One region of the Streptomyces sp. NPDC102467 genome, then DNA from elsewhere that is predicted to be linked to it. Evidence: riboswitches for the same ligand, from Rfam matches in the RefSeq annotation. Region 1 holds a riboswitch; the other holds the start of a gene.

Region 1 (3,349 bases):
AGGGCTTCCTCGTAGCGCTTGGCGAACGGTTCGACGACGACGGCGGAGGCGGGGGTGGCCGTCGCGAGGAGCGTCGCGACGGCCGTCGATGTCGCGGCGAGCGCCGCCACGCCCTTGAGGTATCTGAGCCACATAGGGGCAATCTAGGTAAAAACGTGATCATCCGGTGATTACGCCACGCGACGCTCCGCATACTCACTGATCTCGGCCATCGGCGGCCGCTCCTCCGTGTCCACGGGGTACGTCCTCGGCTCGAAGCCGTGCTCGCCCCGCTCGAACTGGGTGAGCACGGGCCGCACCAGATGCCCCCGCGCGAGCCGCAGCTGCGCCGTGCGGTAGATCGCCGTGGCCATCCGCCCGAGCGCCTGCCCGTCCTGGTGCCGGTGCTTGCGCACCCCGACGTCGACCTGGGCCAGCGCGTCCAGACCCACGGTGTGCAGCGCGTCCACGAGCAGCCCCAGCTCGACGCCGTACCCGACGGGGAACGGCAGCCGCTCCAGGAGCGACCTGCGGGCCGCGTACTCGCCGCCCAACGGCTGGACGAATCCGGCCAGTTGGGGCCAGTGCAGATTGAGTATCGGGCGGGCCATCAGCTCGGTCACGCGGCCGCCCTGCCCCGCGGCCCCGTCCAGCGGGCGGTCGTACATGGCCTTGACGAAGTCCACGTCCGGTTCGGTGAGCAGCGGCCCGACGATCCCGGTGACGAAGTCCGCGGAGAACTCCTTCAGGTCCGCGTCGACGAAGCACACGATGTCGCCGGACGTGACGAACAGCGAGCGCCACAGCACCTCGCCCTTGCCGGGCCGGGCCGGCAGGCGCGGCAGGATCGTGTCCCGGTGCACGACGGTCGCCCCCGCCGCCGCGGCGACCTCGGAGGTGCGGTCCGTGGACCCGGAGTCGACGACCACCAGCTCGTCGACGAGCGGCACCGTGTCCGTCATGAGTTCACGCCGGATCGTGGCGACGATCTCGCCGACCGTCTCCTGCTCGTCGAGCGCGGGCAGCACCACGCTCACCTTCTGGCCGGATGCCCGCTTCGCGGCGATCAGCTGCTGCGGCGGGCGGTCGGCCACGGACCAGGAGCGGCTGCTCAGCCAGTGTTCGACTTCTTCCAGCACGGTCTGTGGCTCCTCAGCGGCGGGGCGGGTGGCGGGTCGGTATCGGTGGATGTGATCCATCTCGCGGTTCGGACGACTATCTCAAGGGTCCGGGCCTTCGGTTACAGTCTTGAACAAGGTCGGTGACCATCGCATGTCGGGGTCACCGCCGCACATAACCGCTACACATAACCGAATACCGCTCATCCAGAGGGGCAGAGGGATACGGCCCGTTGAAGCCCCGGCAACCCTCCAGCCGGTCTCGTCCGCACATTGCAGTGCGCCCGCGAGGCTCCCGGCTCGGGAAGGTGCCAAGTCCGTCTCGTGGCGAGATGCGCCGCGAGGAAGATGAGGAGAAAGGGCCTCGCCTCTCATGGCTGCACAGACTGTCGCCACCACCGACGCCGTCACCGGAACCCCCGCGAAGACCGTCGATCTGGGCCCCGCCTCCGGGCTCTCCTGCCGCGAGTGCGGCACCAGGTTCGAGCTCGGTCCGATCTTCGCCTGCGTCGAGTGTTTCGGGCCGCTGGAAGTCGCGTACGACCTGCCCGTCGGCGACCCCGAAGCGCTCCGCAAGCAGATCGAGGCGGGCCCGGCCAACCTCTGGCGCTACGCCCCCCTGCTGCCCGTCCCGGCCGACGTCGCCGAGAAGCCGAACCTGAACCCCGGCTGGACCAAGCTCGTCAAGGCCGACAACCTCGCCCGTGAACTCGGCGTCGAGCAGGGCAAGTTGTTCGTCAAGGACGACTCCGGCAACCCCACGCACTCCTTCAAGGACCGCGTCGTCGCGCAGGCCATCGAGGCCGCGCGCGCCTTCGGTTTCACGACCCTCTCGTGCTCCTCCACCGGCAACCTGGCCGGCGCCGTGGGCGCCGCGGCCGCCCGCGCCGGCTTCCGCTCCTGCGTGTTCATCCCGCACGACCTGGAACAGGGCAAGGTCGTCATGGCCAGCGTCTACGGCGGTGACCTCGTCGCCATCGAGGGCAACTACGACGACGTCAACCGCTTCTGCTCCGAGCTCATCGGTGACCCGCTGGGCGAGGGCTGGGGCTTCGTCAACGTGAACCTGCGCCCGTACTACGGTGAAGGCTCCAAGACCCTCGCGTACGAGATCTGCGAGCAGCTCGGCTGGCAGCTTCCCGACCAGCTGGTCATCCCGATCGCGTCCGGTTCGCAGTTCACGAAGATCGACAAGGGGCTGCAGGAGCTGATCAAGCTCGGGCTCGTCGAGGACAAGCCGTACAAGCTGTTCGGCGCCCAGGCCGAGGGCTGCTCGCCGGTCTCGGTGGCGTACAAGGCAGGCACGGACGTCGTCCGTCCGCAGAAGCCGGACACCATCGCCAAGTCGCTCGCCATCGGCAACCCGGCCGACGGTCCGTACGTCCTCGACATCGCGCGCCGCACCGGCGGAGCCGTGGAGGACGTCGACGACGAGCAGGTCGTCGACGCGATCAAGCTGCTCGCGCAGACCGAGGGCATCTTCGCGGAGACGGCGGGCGGGGTGACGGTCGGCGTCACCAAGAAGCTCATCGAGGCCGGTCTCATCGACCCGTCCCTGACGACGGTCGTCCTGAACACCGGTGACGGTCTGAAGACGCTCGACGCCGTCGCGGAGTCCTCGCAGGCCACGGCGACGATCCGGCCCAGCCTCGAGGCGTTCCGCGCCGCGGGCCTCGACCACTGAACCCGAGCCCACCGAACCTGTAGCACCGGGAGTCACCCACCATGAGCGTCAACGTCCGGATTCCTACCATTCTCCGTACCTACACCGGCGGGCAGGCCGAGGTCGCCGCCGAAGGGGCCACGCTCGGCGATGTCATCGCCGACCTGGAGAAGAACCACACCGGGATCGCCGCCCGCGTCCTCGACGACCAGGGCAAGCTGCGCCGCTTCGTCAACGTCTACGTCAACGACGACGACGTCCGCTTCGAGCAGGGCCTCGGCACGGCGACGCCGGACGGCGCCGGCGTGTCGATCATTCCCGCCGTCGCCGGCGGCTGATCTTTCCCCTGCTCTACGTTCCCCTGCTCTACGTTCCCCTGCTCTACGTTCCACGCAGAGTTACTTGAATTGCCCCCTCCGCCCGAGAAGCGGAGGGGGCAATTCTGCTTGGTTGAGCGCGGTACAGTTGGGGAAGCTGCTTCGTTCCCCCGTGTGGTGCATGACGGGTGCATATGAATTCTCGCTCTCGACGCGACAAGAAGCAGCCAAAGTGCCCAGCCCATTCGGGCCTTTTATGGCATTTACGCGGC
Region 2 (3,349 bases), on a different contig from region 1:
ACGCGATCACCTGGTTCGTCCGGGTCGGCTTCTTCGTCGTGCCGGTCCTCGTGTTCATCGCCACCAAGCGGATCTGCCTCGGCCTCCAGCGCCGCGACAAGGACAAGGTGCTGCACGGACGCGAGTCCGGCATCATCAAGCGCCTGCCGCACGGTGAGTTCATCGAGGTGCACGAGCCGCTCGACGCCGAGGCGCTGCACGCGCTCACCGCGCACGAGCAGTACCAGCCGGCCGAGATCGGTCCGACGGTCGACGAGAACGGTGTCGAGCGCAAGGTGTCGCGCCTGCAGAAGACGCGCGCCAAGCTGTCGAAGGGCTACTACGGGGAGAACAACCAGATCCCCAAGCCCACCGCCGAGGAGTACAAGGAGATCACCAGCGGCCACGGCCATCACTGATCTCTGAACTGTTCGCCACGGCAGGAGCCCCCGTCCAGGCACTGGACGGGGGCTCTTTGCCGTCCGCGGCGCTCGATAAGCTGGTGCTGCGCAGTCTGCGTAGCCCTTACTGACACAACTGGAGCGGCCATGAGCGCTTTGCCCCCCGCTGGAGGCGACACCGCGGCGGGCCGTTCCTGGCCCGCCGTCCTCAACGGTCTGCTGGAAGGCCGTGACCAGAGCGCCGACGACACCGCGTGGGCGATGGACCGCATCATGCGGGGTGAGGCGACCGACGCGCAGATCGCCGGCTTCGTGGTGGCGCTGCGGGCCAAGGGCGAGACCGTGGAGGAGATCTCCGGTCTGGTGCGGGCCATGTACGAGCACGCCAATGTGATCGAGGTGCCGGGGGAGAGCGTCGACATCGTCGGCACCGGCGGCGACGGCGCCAAGACCGTCAACATCTCCACGATGTCCGCGATCGTGATCGCGGGCACCGGCGTGAAGGTCGTCAAGCACGGCAACCGCGCCGCCTCGTCGGCCTCCGGGGCGTCCGACGTACTGGAGAAGCTCGGCGTCAATCTGGAGCTGACGCCCGCCCGGGTCCCGCAGATCGCGGAGGAGGCGGGGATCACTTTCTGCTTCGCCGTGAAGTTCCACCCGGCGCTGCGGTACGCGGGCGCGGCGCGCAGCCAGCTCGGCATCCGGACCGTCTTCAACCTGCTGGGCCCGCTGACCAACCCGGCGCGGGTCCGCTCGCAGGCGGTGGGCGTCGCCGACGCGCGGATGGCGCCCATCGTGGCCGGCGTCTTCGCCGAGCGCGGCAACTCCTCCCTCGTCTTCCGCGGCGACGACGGGCTCGACGAGCTGACCACCACGGCCACCTCCCGGGTGTGGGTCGTGCGGGACGGGGCTGTGCGCGAGGAGTCCTTCGACCCGCGGGACGTGGGCCTGGACCTGGTGCCCGTGGAGGCGCTGCGCGGCGCGGACGCCTCGTACAACGCCGAGGTCGCGCGGCGGCTGCTCGACGGGGAGCGCGGGCCCGTACGCGACGCCGTGCTGCTGAACTCGGCGGCCGCGCTCGTGGCCGTCCGGCCGGGCACGGGGACGCTCGCCGAGCAGCTCCGGGCCGAGATGGACCGCGCGGCCGAGTCGATCGACTCCGGCGCGGCCAAGGCGACCCTGGAGCGCTGGGTGGTGGCCAGCAACCGCTGAGCGCCGTACTTGTGCGACGCGGGGCGCAGTCCGACTTGTCTCAAGAAATGGACTGCGCCCTTGCCGCACCGGGAAGATATGGCAGGATGCTTTTCAAGGTCATGAGTGACAGCGATCGAGGCCCCAGCCCGCTGTCCGGCAACCCTCCGTCCGTGGCGGGGTGCCCTGGGTGAAGACCAGGCCGCAAGCAGCAAGGCTTGCGGCAAGCGCGGACCCCTCGCGAACTCCTAGGGGTCCTGGGTCGTTTGAGGGAGCAGTCTCGTGAGCAAGCGAATGTGCTAGGGCCGAGCGGCCCCTTCTTCACCATCTCCATCAGCCTCCGCATGGCCGTGTCCGCGCCGTGCGTCGAGGTCGATTCCCGTACGCCATAAGCCGGTTCACGGCTGCCGTACGGGCTCCGCACAGCCACCTCGCCTTGTCATGCCGGGAGACAGCCATGTCCGCTCACACCACCGCCACCGCCACCGCTTCCTGCGTCGAGTCCGCCGACCCCGCCTGCGGGGCTCCGCTGCCGGTGCTCGGGCGGGACGTGAGCGTGCCGCTCGTCACCGGTGGCGAGGTGACGTACGCCGCCCTCGACTACGCCGCCAGCGCGCCGGCCCTGCAGCGCGTGTGGGACGACGTCGCGGCCTACGCGCCGTACTACGGCAGCGTGCACCGGGGCGCCGGGTACCTCTCTCAGCTGTCGACCGACCTCTTCGAGAACTCGCGGGTCACCGTCGCTGAGTTCCTCGACTGCCGCGCGGACGACCAGGTCGTCTTCACCCGCTCCACCACCGACTCGCTCAACCTGCTCGCCGCCGCGCTCCCCGCCGACTGCCAGGTCTTCGTCTTCGAGACCGAGCACCACGCGTCGCTGCTGCCCTGGCGCAACGCCCGGGTGACGTACCTGAACGCGCCGCGCACGCCGGGCGAGGCCGTCGAGACCCTGCAGCGGGCCCTCGTCGAGCGTGACCCCGCCGGCCCCGCTCTGGTCTGCGTCACCGGTGCCTCGAACGTCACCGGGGAGATCTGGCCGGTGCGCGAGCTGGCGGCCGCCGCTCACGCGCACGGTGCCCGCATCGTGCTCGACGCCGCCCAGCTCGCCCCCCACCACCCGGTCTCCGTCCAGGACCTCGACGTCGACTGGATCGCCTTCTCCGGGCACAAGCTGTACGCCCCGTTCGGCTCGGGTGTGCTCGCCGGGCGCTCCGACTGGCTGCGCGCGGCCGAGCCGTACCTCGCCGGTGGCGGTGCCTCCCGCAAGGTCGCGCGGCGCGTCGACGGCGGCGTGGACGTCGAGTGGCACGACAGCGCCGCGCGGCACGAGGCCGGGTCGCCGAACGTCATCGGCGTGTACTCCATCGCGTCTGCCTGCAAGGCGCTGACCGAGGCCGGCTTCGAGGGTCTCGTCGAGCGGGAGCAGCAGCTGATCCGGAAGGTGCGGGACGGGCTCGCGGCCGTGCCCGAGGTGAAGGTGCTCTCCCTGTTCGGGGACGACGCCCCCCGGGTCGGCGTCATCTCGTTCGTGGTCGAGGGCTGGAACTCCTCGCACTTCGCCGCCGCGCTCTCCGCCGAGTACGGCATCGGCGTACGGGACGGCCTGTTCTGCGCCCACCCGCTGGTGCGCACGCTGCTCGGCTCCGACCCGGAGACCCAGGGCGAGTGCGGGGCGCCGGAGGCGGCGCCGGGCGAGAAGTCGCTGAACGCGATCCGGGTCAGCTTCGGCGCCGGAACGCCGGACGAGCACGTGGAGCGGTTCGTCGGCGCCGTGAAGG

What was found. Region 1 has a riboswitch for S-adenosylmethionine ahead of thrC (threonine synthase). Riboswitches for the same ligand answer to the same signal wherever they lie in the genome.
Region 2: it holds a riboswitch for S-adenosylmethionine, as region 1 does, so the genes downstream of both, ACIREE_RS15665 (aminotransferase class V-fold PLP-dependent enzyme) here and thrC (threonine synthase) in region 1, are expected to answer to the same signal.

The regions. Positions count from the first base shown of each region.
Region 1 is NZ_JBIWKA010000003.1:54,485-57,833, forward strand. Features, by position in the region: gene ACIREE_RS06115 (hypothetical protein) at 1-134, opposite strand, end outside; gene ACIREE_RS06120 (glucosyl-3-phosphoglycerate synthase) at 171-1,118, opposite strand; SAM riboswitch class I at 1,298-1,452, shown strand; gene thrC (threonine synthase) at 1,471-2,781, shown strand; gene ACIREE_RS06130 (MoaD/ThiS family protein) at 2,823-3,098, shown strand.
Region 2 is NZ_JBIWKA010000007.1:63,372-66,720, forward strand. Features, by position in the region: gene ACIREE_RS15655 (cytochrome bc complex cytochrome b subunit) at 1-398, shown strand, start outside; gene trpD (anthranilate phosphoribosyltransferase) at 528-1,592, shown strand; SAM riboswitch class IV at 1,690-1,807, shown strand; gene ACIREE_RS15665 (aminotransferase class V-fold PLP-dependent enzyme) at 2,029-3,349, shown strand, end outside.